4 regions of the Paenibacillus sp. FSL L8-0638 genome follow, and region 2 is predicted to be linked to each of the others. Evidence: predicted binding sites of a transcription regulator. Region 2 holds the regulator's gene; each other region holds the start of a gene.
What was found. Region 2 encodes Rex, which represses fermentation and respiration genes when NADH is low (regulators of the CRP and FNR family bind a similar motif). Its sites were predicted from a motif close to TTGTGAAATATTTCACAA; they were not measured.
Positions count from the first base shown of each region.

Region 1: a site for Rex is predicted at 3,313-3,330, ahead of MKY35_RS04220 (DoxX family membrane protein). Genes of this name have one in related genera too.
Region 3: a site for Rex is predicted at 1,973-1,990, ahead of MKY35_RS01060 (phosphoketolase family protein). Genes of this name have one in related genera too.
Region 4: a site for Rex is predicted at 2,247-2,264, ahead of adhE (bifunctional acetaldehyde-CoA/alcohol dehydrogenase). Genes of this name have one in related genera too.

Region 1 covers NZ_CP151960.1:935,723-940,870, reverse strand. Annotated here, with positions in the region: gene MKY35_RS04245 (amino acid ABC transporter substrate-binding protein/permease) at 1-45, opposite strand, end outside; gene MKY35_RS04240 (hypothetical protein) at 109-252, shown strand; gene MKY35_RS04235 (inorganic phosphate transporter) at 285-1,274, opposite strand; gene MKY35_RS04230 (DUF47 family protein) at 1,289-1,903, opposite strand; gene MKY35_RS04225 (DUF3048 domain-containing protein) at 2,092-3,186, opposite strand; gene MKY35_RS04220 (DoxX family membrane protein) at 3,436-3,954, shown strand; gene MKY35_RS04215 (hypothetical protein) at 4,170-5,093, shown strand.
Region 2 covers NZ_CP151960.1:3,385,710-3,390,857, reverse strand. Annotated here, with positions in the region: gene dinG (ATP-dependent DNA helicase DinG) at 1-1,823, shown strand, start outside; gene MKY35_RS14880 (redox-sensing transcriptional repressor Rex) at 1,867-2,520, shown strand; gene MKY35_RS14875 (amidohydrolase) at 2,507-3,808, shown strand; gene MKY35_RS14870 (DUF5590 domain-containing protein) at 3,846-4,370, shown strand; gene MKY35_RS14865 (hypothetical protein) at 4,817-5,148, shown strand, end outside.
Region 3 covers NZ_CP151960.1:235,600-240,747, forward strand. Annotated here, with positions in the region: gene MKY35_RS01050 (glycosyltransferase) at 1-740, opposite strand, end outside; gene MKY35_RS01055 (GntR family transcriptional regulator) at 1,031-1,816, shown strand; gene MKY35_RS01060 (phosphoketolase family protein) at 2,109-4,493, shown strand; gene MKY35_RS01065 (aldo/keto reductase) at 4,767-5,148, shown strand, end outside.
Region 4 covers NZ_CP151960.1:3,545,660-3,550,807, reverse strand. Annotated here, with positions in the region: gene MKY35_RS15725 (hypothetical protein) at 1-140, opposite strand, end outside; gene MKY35_RS15720 (class III extradiol ring-cleavage dioxygenase) at 459-1,226, shown strand; gene MKY35_RS15715 (Crp/Fnr family transcriptional regulator) at 1,365-2,081, opposite strand; gene adhE (bifunctional acetaldehyde-CoA/alcohol dehydrogenase) at 2,340-4,952, shown strand.

The DNA.
Region 1 (5,148 bases), 2.4 Mb from region 2:
AAACAAACAAATGATAAGTGCTATTAGTTTTCTAGATTTTTGCATAATTTCCTCCAGTCAGTTGAACGGTTCAAAGTTTTCTGTTTATTCTACAGGAGTTATTAAAAATTGACTACTTTGATGTCAGGTATTTTTGAAAAACGTTTCATGGAACTATCTGGATGTGTAAACTTTGAAGAAGCCGTTTTGCCCCAGAATGCCAATAAGCCCCTGCCGCAAAAAGCGGACGGAAGCTTATTGTGTATTCTATAGTGTGTACCTATTTTTCAAGAAATAATAATGAACTAGAAAAGAATTTTGAAAATCAATCCAGATAACAGCGCAGCAATCGGTATCGTTATCACCCAAGTAATAATAATTCGACCGGCTAGCGACCAACGCACAGCGGAAAAGCGCTTCGCAGAACCCACACCCAAAATAGCCGAAGTAATGGCATGAGTGGTACTTACGGGCAAATGAAGCAATGTAGCTGTGAAAATAACAGAGGCTCCCGAAATGTCGGCTGCGAATCCGTTAATTGGCTCGATTTTAAAAATCTTGGTTCCCATCGTCTTGATGATTTTCCAGCCCCCGATAGATGTACCCAGCGCCATGGCTGTTGCGGCTGAGATTTTTACCCACATGGGTACTTCCAAATGGTCCTGATACCCCGCCGAAACGAGTGCGAATGTAATGATCCCCATCGCCTTTTGAGCATCATTCGTACCATGCGTGAACGACTGAAGCGCTGCCGTAATGACCTGCATTGTACGAAACCCTTTGTTTACCGTATGCGGACTACGACGAGCGAAGATGTATTTTAAAATTATCATCACGATGTAACCGACAACAAAAGCAATCAACGGGGAGAAAATAAGTCCTTCGACAATCCCGATGAAGCCGCTCCAGTTTAATTTATCCGATCCTGCACCTACATACACCGCTCCAGCCAATGCACCAATCAATGCATGAGAAGAGGATGAAGGAATACCGAACCACCAGGTTAAGAGGTTCCAGATAATCGCAGCGATCAGCGTCGCAATGACGATATCAATTCCATTCGTAAGCTTGGTTGGATCAGCGACACTTCCACCAATGGTCTTCGCAACGCCTGTAAACAATATTGCCCCGAGAAAGTTCATGACCGCAGCCATAATAATCGCACGTCGCGGGGTCAATGCACGGGTCGATACCGAAGTTGCAATCGCGTTCGCCGTATCATGAAAACCATTAATAAAATCAAATGCCAGAGCAAGAAAAATAACAATACCCAATACCAGTAAACTTGTATCCATGTAAAAGGACTCCCTTACGAGTTACGCATAATGATGGATTCCAGCATATTTGCAACATCCTCGCATGAATCCGTTGTCGTTTCAAGGCGTTCGTACAATTCTTTGCGTTTAATCAGTTCAATAGGGTCAGTTACAGTTGCAAACAGGTTTTTGATGCAAATACGCAACAATTCATCCCCCTGATTTTCCAAATCATTCAGACGAATAGTGTATTCACGAATGGCCAGCAATTTTTTCTGTGAAAGCAAATGTACAGCTTTCTGAATTTCGTAAGCTGATTGACGCAAAATATCAGCGAACTGCACAATATACTCGTCCGGCTCCGTAATGTTGTACATATAAAAACGGGAAGCCGTCGCTTCAAGACCGTCCAACACATCATCCATGGTTGTTGTCAGTTCCATGATGTCGTCGCGTTCCAACGGCGTAATGAAGGTCTTGTTCAGTTCAGTAATAATCGTGTGTGTGTAATCATCACACTTATTTTCATACTTCTTCATTTCATTTGTAAACAAAGTCACATCTTGAAGATTTGAAGTATGTTGGGCAAAATAATCGGCTGCTTGCACGATCGTATCTGCCATATTTTCCAACGTCTCGAAGAATATATCCTTTTTCTTCAATCTCATAACGATTACCCCTTTACGAAAATATCCGCAACCTGTTTCGACTGCAATAGACAACCTTTGCTATCTTATCACACTCATCAATGTTTTTGTAATGTTTGTAAAAGCAAATTTCATGATATACGTATACAGTGCCCGACATATAAGCTCATTATCCGACAATTTTTTCCTAAAAAGGTGTAATTCGTTTTCTAATTCGCTTCTATGGTTACATGTTCCTTTAGTGGTGTATCTGCAGGCACCACATGTATATAGGATGTACCTGGCGTTAACGGAATTTCAACCCCATTCTTCATAAAACGAATCGCATCACCCGGCGTATGTTGCCACTCAGCCTGTATTAACTGTCCTTGTTGAAACACCATGGCCTCTCCGCTGCCGTCCAGTTCAACACTTAATCTGCCTACATCATCCAACGTTCGATGCCTGGTGCTCATCACAATGACATTGGCTGCTGAGAGCTGTTGGTTATTATTTTGATCCACATGTGACTTTTCGTTCACAAAACGCTTATATTGTTGACCCGCTGGATCATAGGTGTAAGATACCCGGTAGCTTTTAAGCAAAAACCGGATTTGTAAAGATGTTGCAGTCTCGTTCACCATAACTGGAATTTCACCGGATTTAAGGTAAGAATATACAGGAACGTCCGTCTGCTTGGCATACCCTTTACTATCGCTTCCTTTGCGCAGTCTATTCACGTCCGTGTATAGATTATGCGGAGGACGACGATCTTTGCTTCGCCAGAAGTATGCCCCTCCATTTGAAATCTCATCTAAATGTTCTTTCCGCTGCTGCTGTAAAATCGCATAGGCATCTGTGCTTCCCCCTGCGTGTATCGGCAACGCACCATAGGTTTCGCCCAGCTCAATCAAATACGGACGAATGCTACGGACCGGACCAATCTTTACATCTCCGCCATGACTTTGGAAAAAAGCGACCAGACGGGTAATTCCGCCTTCTGCAAGAACTTCATATACCATATCTGCCTGACTAAGTCCTGCCTGCGGACGTGCTGCTGGAGCATTGTTAATCATGACAGCGAGCGGTCGCTCCAAAACTGGCTGCTCCACCGGAAGACCGGTAAGCGGAGCTGTAAATGCCGGAGTAGACTGCTCCTTCGGCGGTTCAAGCGCCTCCTTCTCTGTTTTTTGCTTGGTCGGTTGGGCAACGGGTTCAGTATCTCCCGTATTGGACATAGCAGAACAAGACATCAGCGTCATGCATAACAGAGCTGAGGCCATCACACGCAACCAATGATTTCGTTGGGAAATGGGCCCGGACAAGTTCATCCCTCCACTTCGTTATTTTTCTCATTATAAGCTTTATTTCCTGTTTTTGTCTTGATTGAAGCATGACCTCTCTATAGAATACTTATCTGAAGACATTAAAATTTTAAAAATATTCAGACTTTGTGATTTTTATCACAAATAACTGTAACTGAACCTACTACAATAAAGGTGTAGCAAAGATGATCATCCCCAACAAAATGAAATACAACCAACATTATAGATTAAGAAAGAGGAGTGGTTTGAATGTTTAATAGCTGGTTACGTGAGAACAAAGTCGCAATGTGGTTGCTGACTGTCGTACGGGTTTATCTAGGGTATGAATGGATGACCCACGGACTCGAAAAATTGACAGGTGGATTTGATGCAGGCGGATTTATCTCGGGGGCCATTGCTAAAACAGGTGGAGACCATCCCGCTGTACAAGGCTGGTGGGGATCGTTCCTCGAAGCCTTTGCCCTGCCGAATGTAGGTTTGTTCAATGTCCTGATCCCATTGGGTGAGTTCTTGGTCGGGGTTGGCCTGCTTCTCGGTACATTGACTACACTGGCCGCTTTGATGGCCATGGTTATGAACTTCTCGTTCCTGTTCTCGGGTACAGTAAGCACCAATGCAATCTATCTGCTGTTTGAAATCTTCCTCGTAGTTGCTGGTGCAAATGCCGGAAGAATTGGCTTTGACCGTTGGGTACTGCCCTTCCTGCGTGGACTGTTTGGTAAAAATAAAGATACCTTTCCATCGGACCCTAGTCGAAAAATAGCTTAAACATCCCCCAAATAACCGTTATCCTCCGGGATAATGGTTATTTTTTTGCGCTGTTATGCTCACAAGGAGGCTATTAGCTCCTCCTAACTCGGACTCTTTTATCGGATTCATTATCCTCCCCAAACGTTTACAAGTTGGATACAACATGGAATGCTCACGATACATTTACCCTATACACTACAGTTACATCAAAGAACGTAATGGAGGGTTATATCATGAAAAAAATCACCAAAGCCTATCTCATGCTCGCAGCAGTAACTTTCACAGTGCAGACTATGGGATCGGGATATACGGCATCAGCCAAAGCGGCGACGTCTACTACGACATCTCAGGCAGAAAGTGTACAACATATCTCCAAGACCTTCGAGCAGCTACTAGGCCAACCCGGCAAGCTATCTCAGGCATTCACTTATTTGCAAAAGCATATTCAATCCATTCCAGCTTCTCAAGCTACCCTCATGGTGCTTCATCTGGAAAATGCACAGAACCAGCAATTGGATTCCTATACACAGAACCTATACCCGACCTCTGTTCAAACCAAAATAAATCAAATCTATAAACCCGGTGATTCGTTCACAAATGTAATCAGCCGTACAAGCGATGCGAACCTGAAAAAGTTGCTAACTCAAACAAGAGATGCCGGCTACAAACTTGAAACCGCAGAAGGCATGTATTACCCAATCATCAACTATGAAAAATATAAAGTATTCGGGAAGCACACCACGGCAGATATCCGCAGCTATATTGACATCATGTCGATGGAATCCGGACAGGCGGCTACCAAGGATGTCGCGCTCCGTATCGGCTATCAACAGTTAGCCGGACGAGTGCTGGCACAGGAATTGTTTTTACACCAATATCCACATTCCAATCGTACACAAGCTATAAAAAAATTGCACGATCTGTACTTCTTCTATACTTTCTACGGCACGAACAATACGCCATTATTCGATTATGATACCGGGAAGATTCATCAGAATGCCAAAAAAGGGTATCAATGGGTCGTTCAACGTAATATGGATTCGAAGAGCACCTATATTCAAAAGCTGAAAGCATTTATGACACTGTTGGATCAAAATGGAGATCAACGTACTTCGCAGGTATCCACTTGGCTAAAAAAGAACGTGCCTTCAAATTAATCGAAGACGCAAAATACACAAAAGAACTTCCATTCCCACACAGCATGTGGATTCG
Region 2 (5,148 bases):
GTCGGGGACATTATTTGTGTCTGCGTAAGTTTGAACATAAAATAAACAGAAGAGACTTCGCTACACCGAAGGAAGATTTAATTACAGCGGCTCAGATGATCGTCTGGTTGACGTTAACAGAAACCGGTGATGATGAAGAACTGAATCTGAGCAACCGTGGAGGGGATTTCTGGGAAACAGTGGCGAGTGATTCAGAGTCCTGTCTTGGTCGTTCTTGCCCATGGTTCCGCAAATGTTATTATCATCGTGCACGCCATGAAGCAGGAATAGCGGATGTTGTTATTACGAATCATTCTAAGTTGTTCACAGACGTCAAAGCCAGTCATCAGTTGTTGCCGAGCTATGAACATCTGGTGATAGATGAAGCCCATCACCTGGAGGAAGTAGCTGGTAAACACCTAGGTATGCATATGAAATATTTCACACTCGTGCATACACTGACGCGACTGTTCAAAGACAGCAAGAATGGACAACTGCCCTCACTTCGTCAACAGTTGGCGAAATCGGGGCACGAGAAGTCGGCAGATTGGGCCTCAACCATCGATCAGCTGTATCCGCTCGTGTTAGAGGTGAAGGAAACTTGGGACCTGCTAAGCGACAAGCTGTTTGGCATGTTGCCGGAGCGAAGTGATGCGACACCGGGTGAAACAGGACAGTTTTCTTCCCGTCTCAAACCTTCGGCCAAGCCTGCAAAGTGGGATCAGGCGGGAGCTTTGGAAAATCAGCTATATGTAACGATGAGCGAAATTTTGCGCAAGGGCGACAAGCTGATGCTGGACGTCAAGGAAGAACATGACGATTATGCGGCGGATAGCCTTATTACAGATATCACGGGTCTGCTCAAGGATTTGGCGGGGATTCGAGAAAATTTGCGCTTTTTTATCCGACTCGATGATGAAACAACCGTATACTGGCTCGAGGCGAGCGGACAATTCCGTAGTAAATCATTGCAATTTTATGCGGTGCCCGTCGATGTGAGCCGCCAGTTGAAAGAAATGTTTTTTGACAAAAAAAGAAGCATTATTCTGACGTCTGCTACCTTATCGGTAGATAAGTCGTTTCAGTACATGATCGATCAGCTCGGCTTACAGGAGGCCGCAGATCAAGAGCGGCTGATGACTTCGCAGCTCCCGTCACCCTTTAATTACAGGGATCAGGTGTTGCTGGTTATTCCACGGGATTTCCCAAGTGTGAAGGGCAGTGTAGGAGATGCGCATTTTGTAGATATGCTCGTTAGCTCTGTAGGAGCGACTGCTCAGGCGACACGTGGGAGAATGCTCGTTCTGTTTACGTCCTATCGGATGCTCCGGCAAGTGTATGAGCCGCTCAAAGAGGCCTTAGCATCCAGCGAAATTACTGTGCTGGGACAAGGCGTGGACAGTGGAAGTCGCAGCAAGCTAACCCGCCGTTTTCAGGAAGCGAAAGCTTCTGTATTGCTGGGGACCAGCAGCTTCTGGGAAGGCGTCGATATTCCGGGGAAGGCTCTGACTTGTCTAGCCATTGTTCGCTTGCCGTTTCAACCGCCGAATCACCCGCTGCTGGAGGCAAAAAGCGAACTGCTCCAGCAGCAGAAGAAGAATCCATTTATGAAACTGTCTGTACCGCAAGCGGTCATTCGCTTCAAACAGGGATTTGGTCGGTTGGTACGTACAGCGAACGACCACGGGGTCGTTATCGTTTATGATACGCGTGTGATTGAATCCTATTACGGAAAGCACTTTTTGTACTCGTTACCGGGACCAAAAATGGAGCATATGCCATCGGAGCAAATGGTGCCCCGCATCGCCGAATGGCTCCAATCCGCCCCGGAGACCGAGGCATAACGGACGGACATAAGTATGTTCGTTACAATTAGGGGGAGCAAGTATGAAATCAGATAAAATTTCAGAGGCTGTCGTACGGAGGTTACCCGTATATTTACGTTATCTGAATGCACTGCACAAACGGGAGGTGGCTACGGTCTCTTCTCAAGAGCTGGGACAGAGGCTAGATTTGAACCCGGCCCAAATCCGTAAAGATCTTGCTTATTTTGGAGATTTTGGTCGGAAGGGTATCGGTTATGATGTTTCTTATCTCATTGAGAAAATACGCCATATCCTGAAAATCGACCAACAAATTAATGTAGTATTGGTCGGAGCGGGTAATCTGGGGCAAGCCCTTTCGAATTATAACGCTTATTTAAAAGACAATATGAAGATTGTAGCGGTATTTGATGCGTTTCCGGATAAGGTAGGAACCAAGATCAATACATTGGTCGTGCAACCGATGGATGAACTGGAAGCGACTGTGAAAGAAAAACACATTCGAATCGGGATTATTACCGTACCTGATTTTGAAGCACAGCACGTGGCTGACAGGCTTATTGAGAGCGGAATTGGAGCGATCCTGAACTTTGCACCGACTACTCTCAAGGCACCAGCCAACATTCGGATTCATGCCACAGACTTTACAACTGATTTGCTTAGCCTCGCTTATTATTTGGAGGACGGAAAGGAAGAAACACAATATGACAGTGAATAAATGGATGATTAAAAACGGATCTTTTGCCGTAAATGGATCAGAAGCTGGGGTAATCCATGGTTTTATGATTGTGGAGGATAGTCGTATTACTTATATTGGTGAGACCTTGCCTGCGGGTGAGGAAGAGACGGAAGCGATCGATGGTAAGGGTCTATTGTTTTTACCTGGTCTGATTAATACTCATGGTCATGCGGCGATGTCTCTACTGCGTGGGCATGGAGATGATTTGGCACTTCAAGTATGGCTTCAGGAAAAAATGTGGCCTATGGAAGCCAAGTTTACATCTACAGACGTGTACTGGGGTACGTCCTTGTCTGTGCTGGAAATGCTGAAAGGTGGAACAACAACCTTCCTCGATATGTACGATCATATGGATGAGGTGGCTCGTGTGGCTGAAGAGTCAGGTATTCGTGCAAGTCTGATGCGTGGAGCAATTGGACTATGTTCGGAGGAAGAACAGCGAATCAAGCTGGCAGAGGCCGTGACTTTTGCACGTAACTGGCACGGTAAAGCAGACGGGCGTATTACTACGATGATGTCTCCGCACGCGCCATATACATGTCCACCTGCGTTTATTGAAAAATTCGTACAAGCTGCGCATGATCTGGACTTGCCACTGCATACGCACATGTCCGAGACGATCGCCGAAGTGGAGCAAAACGTTCGCGACTACGGTTTGCGCCCGGTTGCACACTTGGATAAGCTTGGCTTTTTCTCCCGTCCTTCGCTTGTTGCCCATGGCGTTCATTTGAACGACGAAGAAATAGCTTTACTGGCAGAACGTGGTGTAGCGGTTTCGCACAATCCTGGCAGCAACTTGAAGCTGGCAAGTGGTGTGGCAAGAGTGCCTGAATTGCTGCGTGCAGGGGTTACGGTTTCTCTCGGAACGGATGGTCCTGCCAGCAATAATAACCTGGATATGTTCGAGGAAATGCGTCTGGCAGCACTTATTCACAAGGGTGTATCCGGTGACCCTACGGCAGTTCCTGCAAGTGAAGCGTTGCGTCTGGCAACAGAATACGGTGCAAAGTCGATTGGTTTAAAAGAAGTAGGAGCGTTGGCAGCAGGCAACAAGGCTGACTTTATCGCGCTGGATCTGAATCAGGCACATTTCTTGCCGCGTACAGATCTTATTTCCCATGCGGTATACTCTGCAAGCGCCAAGGACGTGGCTCATGTGTGGGTAGACGGTCGTCAGGTTGTGAAAAACGGCGAATGCCTGACTATGGACGAGGAACGTATCAAACATGAGGCACAAGCCGCCTTTGAAGGGCTGCTGTCGCGCTAATTCAGGTGTCACATCCCCTTAGAGAGGAAGCACGGGTTTGAAAAATAAGAAAAAATGGATAGCGGTCGCCATTTTGGCCGTGATACTGATCCTGGTCAGCATTTTCTGGTATTATTCCTATGTTACTCAAGACCAGGTGGCTGAGAAAAATGCCGCTATCATTAAGGCCAAGCAATCAGGTGGCCTGGTTAGCACGACTCAAACATGGAAGTCTGTATGGGATCAGGTTTATTGGGTGGTTCAAGGGAAAAATGCACAGAATGAAAATATAATGGTATGGGTTCCTTTTCAAAAAGTGGAGGGACAACCTAACGTACCTGCCGCAGATAATAGCGGTGTTCATACCGAGCTGCTGAAGAACGGAGTCGACGAGCAAAAAATGACGTCGCTAATTCAGCAGCAGCTTCCAGGTGTAAAAATTGTAAGCCTCCAGCCGAGTGTGTTCAATGGCGAATATGTGTGGCAGCTGTTTTACGATGATGGAAGCCATCATTACTATGCCTTTTACCGTTTTTTAGATGGGGGAGCGACGGGGGTAAAGTATACTTTGCCCAATAACTGAGCTGGTTGAGGATCAGCAGATGTGGAATGAATGACTAGTAAATGATTAAAAGCTCAAGAAAAAGACGTAAATGCGATGAAATTCGTATTTACGTCTTTTAGTCTTGCTATGCCGTAAAGATGAGCTGAATGCCAGCGAAGCATCTTTACCTACCCAACTTCTCTCCTAAGGCAAATTCATCTTTATGGCGGGCAACAGCGATCGTAAGATCAAATCCTACACGCAGCGTCCCACCTCCACCATAACCAAAGATTTTGCCTCATCACAACTCCTCCACACATTGCCTTCGATTTTAGATATACGTTATGATATACTATATTTTATAAGTGATAGACAAAAATGATAGAAAAAAGAATTGCTGATCACTGTAAGATCATGCAATTTGGTTGTTTGTTGACATTCGTCCCGTTTCTTCTGAGTTTTACATTTTGAGAGGAGGATGTTGTTTGAAATTGCGTGCAGTTCCTATCGTTGTGGCGGCAGTTTTGGCAGCTTTGCTGCTATTTGGAGGATGGTTCATTTACCGTCAGGTTACAATGCAAAGTCCTCTGGAAAAACTGGTTTCTCAATATCCAGGCGTGACAAGCGCTCAAATAGATATTAAACAGGATCAGGTTGTATTGAAACTAGATCTCAAACCGCAGGCGGATGTGGCCGGATTGGTCGATGTAGTTAAGCAAAAAGGACAATCCATCATTGGCAGCCGCACCATTAAGCTCGATATTGCAGACCGTTCCAATTCAGCACTGAATCAATGGTGGTCTGAGGCTATGTTTCC
Region 3 (5,148 bases), 2.7 Mb from region 2:
TTCAAGCGATGCAGTCTATAGCCAAGGTCCCAGTCTTCGAGTCCATACAGCACAAACCGTTCATTGAAGCCTCCAATACGATTCAAGTGACTGCGTCTGATGGCTACACAACGAGTAACCAGCAGCATCCAGGGGGCTACGTCCGTTGAGGCAAATTGTTTTTGCGTATTGGGAGGAACCCTAGTAGGACTAACTACTTTAGACAATGCACCCGTTTGGTGAAGGATATCTTCTGGGGTTATGATCGGAGTAATTTCGTTTGCTGCTTCATAGTCAGCATTCCATAAGTTGGACTGCGTAAGTATGTTGCGACATTGTTCTTTTTCTTCAGGGGAAAAGTCAGGGTAATAATGGGTAAAAGCATCGTCCCACGAGTGAGGAATGCCTGAAAGCACGGACTTGGGATATTTACGGTGATAACGGCTCACGATCCTAATAAATTCCGGTAATACTACAAAGTCAGCGTCGCAGAAGATGATGTATAGCCCTTTTGCACGGCGCAGTCCCAAATTTCGAACGGCAGATCGACCGCGTTGTTCCTGATGTGACACATAGATAAGAGGATAGGATGCTTTGAAGCCTTCGACCATTTCTCTCGTTCCGTCTGTAGAACCGTCATCAGCTACAATGACTTCGAATAGTTGCTTTGGATAGGTTTGTGTCTCAAATGAAGCGAGTGTGAGCAACAATTGCTGGGCTCGATTATAGGTTGGAATGATGACGCTGTAGCGGATAGCCAATATGATCTCCCCCCCACCATTCTTATTAGTGAACGTATGAACAAGATAAATAATAACAATGTATTCAAGGATTTTAGCCTGGTCTAGTCAAACATCCCTCAAGGTTCGAAACAGGCTTGGTCTTATTACCGATATTAAGGTGGGGGTTCTGTATTTTCTACTGTTTTGCAGGTGCGTTCCGTGGTGTTATGTATGTGTAATCATGGTATTATGCATAGAGATGTAAAGTAAAAGCGAGGGCGCTTCCTATTCGGTTGAAAGTCCACTCAGCATACAGAAACAAACACGAGATGAAATGGGCAAGTTATGGTAAACTATATGGAGTTATAGAAGACCTGAAAGAGGAGTACTATATGACACAATTTGTCTATAAGCAAATTATTGACGATCTCAAGATGAAAATCTTTGCGGGAAAGTTTGCAGATATGAGATTGCCAGATGAACGTAGTCTTAGTGAGACTTACCAGGTTAGTCGTAGTTCAATTAAACGTGCTCTGACTAAAATGGAGAATGTCGGAATTATTTTCAAAAAACAAGGTTCCGGGACATTTATTAATCCATTATACATAAGAAATGAATCTATCTTTAACTACGAAGGCTCTAATCTAGGGGTCACTGATAATTTTCAAATGCATGGTAAAAAGCCCAAAATCAAAGTATTAAGTTTTGAGGTCATTCCGCCCACAGAAGAATTACAGCGTGATTTGTTCTTGGAGACTCATGATTTTGTTTACAAAATTGTCCGCTTACGTCTATTTGATGATGATCCTTTTATGATTGAAACAGGGTATATCCCCATTAAAATCGTCCAGAATTTAAATCAGACCATTATCGAGGGTTCTATTTTTAATTATTTGGAAGACTCGCGGAACTTGGCCGTCACCAAATCTTTTTTATCCATTTTTGCAGAACCGTCCCAAGAGAATGATCAAAAGCTGCTACATTTAAATGAAAATGAGCCTGTAGGTATTATGGAAGGTGTGTTCTTTTTAGATAACGGTACGCCATTTGAGTTTTCTCATATGCGATTTCATTACAAATATTTGAAATTTAATACCTTTGTATCGGTTCACTAATGATAAGACTGGAGAATTCTCCGGTCTTTTTTTATGGTTTTAAAAAAGAATTGGACTCTGCGATGGCCTCGTTTATTACAAATTTTATTGGCTTATACTTCTATATATTTTAATGTAAGAGCTTTTTTACTGTCTTTTTAATTTATATTTCATAGTATGTTCAAAATTTCACAAAATTGGACCGTATCACTTGTGAAAAAGGTTGAATTTAATCGGCGCAGCGTTATGATGTACATGTAGATGAAATTTCCGGAAATAAATTACAAACAAAACTACTTAGGGAGTGGACACAATGTCGTTATCACCCGTGTTAGCAGATTATTCATCTAAAACATATTTAGAAAAACTTGATGCATATTGGCGTGCAACGAACTACATTTCGGTAGGTCAGCTTTATTTAAAAGATAATCCTTTGTTGAGAGAGCCTTTAAAAGATTCAGATGTGAAGGTTAAGCCTATTGGACACTGGGGCACAATTCCCGGTCAAAACTTTATTTATGCACATCTAAATCGTGTTATTAATAAATATGATTTGAGCATGCTTTACATTGAGGGTCCTGGTCACGGTGGCCAGGTTATGGTTTCAAATTCTTATCTGGATGGGAGTTACACTGAAATCTATCCGCAAATTACACAAGATATCCCAGGTATGAAGAAATTGTTCAAACAATTCTCTTTCCCTGGTGGTATTGCTTCACATGCTGCTCCTGAAACACCTGGATCTATCCATGAAGGTGGAGAATTAGGTTACTCCCTTTCTCATGGTGTAGGTGCCATTCTGGATAATCCTGATCTGATTTCGGCTGTTGTTATTGGTGATGGCGAAGCTGAAACGGGCCCATTAGCCGCTTCGTGGTTCTCTAACAGATTTATCAACCCCATCACAGATGGTGCAGTGCTACCAATCTTGCACTTGAATGGCTTTAAGATTAGTAACCCAACGATTATGTCTCGTCAATCAAAAAAAGAATTGACCTCATACTTTAAAGGTTTGGGTTGGGAGCCGTACTTTGTTGAAGGTGAAAATCCGGATCACATGCATCCAGAAATGGCGAAAGTATTGGATACGGCCATCGAGAAAATTGAAGATATTCAAAAGAATGCGCGTGAAAATAATGACCTTACTCGTCCGGCGTGGCCGATGATTGTATTCCGTTCACCTAAAGGCTGGACAGGTCCGAAGGAATGGGACAACGTGCCGAATACAAATTCATTCCGTGCCCATCAGGTTCCAATTCCGGTCGATCAAAAAAATATGCAGCACGCACCTGCTTTATTAGAATGGTTGAATAGCTATAGACCAGAGGAATTGTTCGACGAGAACGGTCGTTTAAACTCTGAGCTTGCTGAAATTCTGCCTACAGGTGATAAACGTATGGGAATGAACCCAGTTGCGAATGCGGGTAACCTCATTAAAGACTTGAAATTACCGGATTTCCGTAACTATGCGCTGGATAATTCCGTACCTGGTAAAGTGATTGCGCAAGATATGTCGGTTTTAGGGAAATACGTTAAAGATGTGGTCCTTTTAAATGAAGAAAATCGTAATTTCAGAATCTTCGGACCGGATGAAACGATGTCTAACCGCTTGGTACCTGTTTTTGAAGTAACCAAACGCCAATGGATGGACCAAATTATTGAACCTAATGATGAATTCTTATCATCCTATGGTCGTGTAATTGATTCTCAATTATCCGAACACCAAGCTGAAGGACTGCTGGAAGGTTATGTGTTAACAGGTCGTCATGGTTTCTTTGCAAGTTACGAAGCCTTCCTGCGTGTGGTTGACTCGATGATCACCCAGCACTTTAAGTGGCTGCGTAAAGCAACGGATCAAGGATGGCGTGCAGATATCCCATCATTGAATGTCGTAGCAACTTCAACGGTGTTCCAACAGGATCATAATGGGTATACACACCAAGATCCAGGTTTGTTAGGTCATTTGGCTGATAAAAAACCGGAATTTATTCGGGAGTATCTGCCAGCGGATGCCAATTCCCTGTTGGCTGTTTTCGACACCATTTTAAACGACCGTCAAAAGATCAATTTGATTGTTTCGTCCAAACACCCACGTCCACAATGGTTTAGTGCTGATGAAGCGAAAGAATTGGTGGATAAAGGGTTAAAGATCATTGACTGGGCAAGTACAGATCAAGGTGGAGAACCTGATCTTGTCATTGCTTCTGCGGGTACAGAGCCAACGATTGAAAGTTTAGCTGCGATTTCCATTTTGCATGAAAAACTGCCTGACTTGAAGATTCGGTACATCAACGTGGTTGATTTGCTGAAACTGAGAAGCCAAAAGCTAGACCCGCGTGGATTATCCGACGCCGAGTTTGATCAATTTTTCACAAAAGACAAGCCCGTTGTTTTCGCTTTCCATGGTTACGAAGGTCTGATCAAAGATCTGTTCTTTGATCGTCACAATCATAACTTGCATGTACATGGTTACCGTGAGAATGGCGATATTACGACACCATTTGATATGCGTGTATTGAATCAAATGGATCGTTTTGACTTAGTGAAGGAAGCCGTTCTTAACTTACCTGACGCTGGGAAGTACACCAACATTGTGGATGAAATGGATGCTACGGTTAAGAAACATCATCAATTCATTCGCGAAGAGGGCATTGACTTGCCAGAGGTAGAGAACTGGGTATGGAAAGGCTTGAAATAAAAATTAAGACGCTTCAACTTTGTGTTGGACAACCAAGCAATTCAGCATGAAGTGGAATATATGATTTGGTAGCGGTATACGAGTGCCTGACTCCTTGAATTCAAGTATGATTTCAACGGGGATCAGGCACTTTTTGATGTAGCATACAGAGAATTTAATAGGAAAGTCACGAACTGGTGGGTAATAAGTATAGGAGGAACCGAGTCATTCGCTGTATTTTTCTGAGCATTAAAGGTGTTGCGGTATAAGAGAATAGTAAAGGAGGCTGTTAATATGAACGATCCAATTCCGGAGAAGGTATTGAATGATGGCACTAAGGTGCCCGTCATTGGATTTGGGACTGCTGGATTGAAGGGTGCAGATGGAGTCAAGGCAATTACCAGCGCGATTGATGCAGGTTACCGTCTGATCGACACAGCGTTCAACTATGAAAATGAGGGTGCTGTCGGGAAAGCGGTCCAGCAGAGCTCTGTGCCCAGAGAAGAATTGTTGATTTGCTCCAAACTACCAGGTCGCCGACATGCTTACCAAGAAGCCATTGTAACGATCGAAGAGTCATTATATAGAGGAGGTCTGGACTATTATGATCTGTACCTAATCCATTGGCCGAATCCCCAAATTGATCGATATGTTGAAGCCTGGCAGGCGTTAATTG
Region 4 (5,148 bases), 160 kb from region 2:
TCAAGCTGACTGTATGTGGAGGGAAATTTGCCTGCTCTTACCCAATCTGTGAGCAATTCTATAGGTGTACCAGTTACGTCACTGAGCTGGCGAGTATGAGTAGAAGGATGCTTCCATAGATAGTTAGAACAGCGGTCCAAGAATATATTTTCTTCCTGAATACAAGTACTACAGAGGTTTCTAAGGTTTTGACGAAAAACGGAACCGCATTTTGGGCAATTAGAAGTATGTATCTCCATAGAAACCAGTCCTTTGTATCGAAATAAAGTGAAATTTTTAAATTTATTAGTTACATATTACTATGACATTATACCTATATCAATCTTTATTTATAGAATCTTTGACCTTTAAGTGTATGTTAAAATCTGTGTTGACATGACTCTGTTACTTATGTATCATTACTTACATAAAGTTACTTGATGAATAAAATAAATTGTTGATGATAAGGGGATCTTTATATGATGCCATCTTTATTTTTGGCCCATGGCTCACCGATGCTTGCTATTGAACAGACGGACTATACTTCATTTTTAGAGCAACTGGGGAAAAGTATTCGTCCTAAAGCAATAGTTATCTTTACTGCTCATTGGGAAACACAAACGTTGACAATCAGTTCGATGGATGACGTGTACGATACCATTTATGATTTTGGCGGTTTTCCACCGGAACTGTACACAGTGAAATATCCAGCACATGGTTCTGTGGAACTGGCCAATAAGCTGAAAAAATTATATGAACAAAAGGGCATTGACGTAGAAACTGATCGGGTGAGGGGATTGGATCATGGATCTTGGACATTGTTGCATCGTATGTATCCTGAGGCAGACATTCCGGTAGTTCAGATCTCTGTAAATCCATATCTCTCGCCCAAAGCACAATATGCTATTGGTGAAGTGCTGCGAGGACTGGGAGAACAGGATATTCTGGTCATTGGTAGTGGCGTGACTGTTCATAATCTGCGTATCGTCAAATGGGGGGAAACGAAAACAGAACCTTGGGCTATAGATTTTGATGATTGGATTATTGAAAAAGTACAAAGTAGAGATATAGAGGCTTTGGATCACTATGAAAGCGAAGCACCGTATGCTCGCCAGGCCGTACCCAGAGCAGAACACTTTGTACCGTTGTTTATTGCAATGGGGAGTGGCAATCCTGCAAACGAAGCCAAGGTCATCCATAGAAGCTATGAGATGGGGAATTTAAGTTATCTATGCTTACAGTTTTAAAGAGTGTTGCCAGAAGAAGGACTGTCGTTAAAATGCTTCGCTACTGCTCCTGTATAAGTAGGGGAGTGGAAATAAATTAGGGAGTGTTATAAGCTATAGTGGCTTATAACACTCCCTTTTACATAAAAAAACGATTTATTATATCCGGCAAATCTCACGAGGGCATAGTTCACAATGACATACACCTTGCAGCATTTCCAAATCTTTGACAACAATCATACCATTATCATATTCAACTGCATTTTTCTTACGTAGATCACTAAGCATCCGGTTTACGCTTTCCCGGGTCGCACCGATCATATTTGATAAGTCAGTATGAGTAATTTTTTTATGAATCAGGATATGTTCGCCGTGAGGCTCACCATAGGTATTGCATAGACGAATGAGCGTTGAACATAAAGCGCCTGGCTTGCCGTACATCATCAAATCGCGGAACTTAGTCTGAGTAATGCGGTGATGTGAACCCATCCATTTCATAAAGTCAATCGCAAAATCACAATGCTGGCAAATAAGCAGTTCCAAATCTGTATGATCGATTACGCCAATATCACTGTCTTCCAGAACCTCAGCAGAAAAGGAATGCTTAGTACCGAAAAATGGATCGGCTTGACCAACAAGATCGCCGCTTTGATACATATATAGAATAAGTTCCTTGCCCTCATCCGTTGTTTTGGTTACTTTCACGCGTCCGCGCTTAATATAAAACAGCTTATCCGCTGTATCTCCTTCCCAGAACAGATGCGAGCTTTCTGGCATAACTCGATCTTTCATCATTACTTGCAATCGGTTGAAGCTGGCCTCCGAGAAGCAACAGGTGTTGCCGCGGGCTTCCATTACATTTGTAGGGTTTCTCATCGTCCATTTCCCCTTTGTATCCTATGTTTTTTATCTGCAACTTGATCAATTCAAATTCATTATATACTTGTGCAATGAGTTTTTGGGGCAAGAAGAGGGGGTAAAAGTGGCAGAATTCCAAACTTTGTGATTTAATTCACTTCATAAAATAAAATTTTAAATAGATTGTGAAAAAAATCACAATATATCTTGAAAAGCTGTGTTACGATCAGTGCGTGAACAAGAGATAGTACACGAGATAACAGGAGGATGAGGGAAATGGCTGTTAAAAACGAGGTTATTCAAAAAGAGCAAAGCGCAGAGCAGTATATTCAAACGCTGATTGACCGGGGGAACCGGGCACAGCAAGCTTTCATGAGTATGAATCAGGAACAGATTGACGAAATCGTACAAGCTATGGCACTCGCAGGGATGGATAAACACATGTACCTGGCGAAGTTGGCTGTTGAAGAAACAGGACGCGGTGTGTACGAGGACAAAATCACCAAAAACATGTTTGCAACAGAATATATCTATCATAGTATCAAAAATGAAAAAACCGTCGGTGTCATTGAAGACAATGATTTTGACAGTTTTCAAAAGATAGCAGAGCCAGTCGGTATTATCATGGGGATCACTCCAGTGACAAACCCGACTTCGACTACGATGTTCAAAGCGCTGATTGCCATTAAAACACGTAACCCAATCATTTTCGGTTTCCATCCATCTGCTCAATCGTGTAGTGCGGAAGCAGCCCGCGTCTTGCTCGAAGCAGCTGTTAAACATGGTGCTCCGGCCGATTGTATTCAATGGATTGAAGCACCTTCGATGGATAAGACCAATGTATTGATGAACCACCCTGATGTGGCGCTAATTTTGGCAACTGGTGGATCAGGCATGGTTAAGGCAGCTTATAGCTGCGGTAAACCAGCACTTGGTGTAGGTCCTGGTAACGTGCCTTGCTTTATTGAAAAAACAGCAGATATCAAACAGGCCGTGAACGATCTTATCCTCTCGAAATCTTTTGATAACGGTATGATTTGTGCTTCGGAGCAAGCGGTTATTATCGAAGAGCCAATCTTCGAACAAGTGAAAAAATTGATGATCGCTAACGGTTGCTATTTTGTAAATAAAGAAGAAGCAGCTAAGCTCACTCAAGGAGCTATGAATGTCGAGAAATGTGCAGTGAACCCAGCTATTGTCGGGCAGTCTGCTGTGAAAATTGCTGAAATGAGTGGTATTACAGTACCAGCAGGAACTAAAATTTTGGTCGCTGAGATTGAAGGGGTAGGAACAAAATTCCCATTGTCTGCGGAAAAATTGAGTCCTGTATTGGCTTGCTATAAAGTGAAAAATGCGGAACAAGGTATTCAACGCGCTGCTGAAGTCGTGGAATTCGGGGGCATGGGTCACTCGTCCGCTATTCATTCGAACGATGAGGATGTTATCGCTCGGTTTGCAAACCGTTTGCAAACAGGACGTATCATTGTAAATGCACCTTCCACACATGGTGCGATTGGCGACATTTACAACACCAATCTTCCTTCGTTGACACTTGGTTGCGGTTCGTACGGTCGTAACTCGACTTCGTCGAACGTATCGGCAGTCAATCTGATTAATGTGAAAAGGGTGGCGAAACGGACGGTGAATATGCAATGGTTCAAAGTACCTTCCAAAATCTATTTTGAAAAAAATTCGACACAGTATCTTGCTAAAATGCCTGATATTACACGTGTAGCTATTATCACAGACCCTATGATGGTACAACTGGGATATGTAGATCGTGTTATTCATTATCTGCATCAGCGCCAAACACCAGTAGCTATCGAAGTGTTCTCTGAAGTAGAGCCAGATCCATCGACAGTTACGGTAGAACGTGGTACTGAAATGATGAGACGTTTCCAACCGGATTGCATCATCGCACTGGGCGGCGGTTCGCCAATGGATGCCGCTAAAGGCATGTGGATGTTCTATGAATATCCAGATACTGATTTCAATAACTTAAAACAAAAATTCATGGATATCCGTAAACGGATTTACAAGTACCCACGTCTGGGCCAAAAAGCACAATTTGTAGCTATCCCTACAACATCGGGTACAGGTTCCGAAGTTACATCGTTCGCAGTAATTACGGACAAAAACCTGGGCGACACGAAGTACCCACTGGCTGACTATGAGTTGACTCCTGATGTGGCAATTATTGACCCAGTGTTTGTATATTCGCTGCCTAAAACAGCTGTAGCGGACACAGGTATGGACGTTCTGACACATGCTATCGAGGCTTACGTGTCCGTAATGGCTAATGACTACACAGATGGTCTGGCAATTAAAGCCATTCAATTGGTATTCCAATACCTAGAACAATCGGCTCTGACCGGTGATAAGCTGGCTCGTGAAAAAATGCATAATGCTTCCACACTTGCTGGTATGGCGTTTGCTAATGCATTCTTGGGCATTAACCACAGTCTTGCACATAAATGGGGTGGACAATACCATACAGCGCATGGCCGCACGAATGCCATTTTGATGCCGCACGTTATTCGTTATAATGCGAAAAAACCGACAAAATTTGCTTCGTTCCCTAAATATTCGCACTTTGTTGCGGATGAGCGTTATGCAGAAATCGCGCGCATACTGGGACTGCCTGCACGCACCACCGAAGAAGGGGTTAACAGCTTGATCGAAGCGATCCGTAAAATGAACAAAACACTCGGTATCGAGGAATCGTTCCAACAAATCGGTTTCGATGCGAAAGATTTCGAATCACGTGTAGATTATCTGGCTGACCGCGCATTTGAAGATCAATGTACAACTGCGAATCCTAAGTTGCCACTGGTTACTGAGTTGGCTGATGTCTATCGCAATGCCTTCTACGGACGTTTTGACCAATAATATAATAGGTAAGAAGAGGCTTGTGAAAAAGCATTTTCTCGTTCAATACCGATGCAGGCTCTCTATATAGAGGGCCTGTTGGTTTGGGAAGGGAGGTGAAAGGCAAGGCTAAGGATATAGGCGCGAAGCTAGGGAAAATAAAGTGACAAAAATCACTCATATTGTGATTTTTGTCACATACTACACTCTATCATTA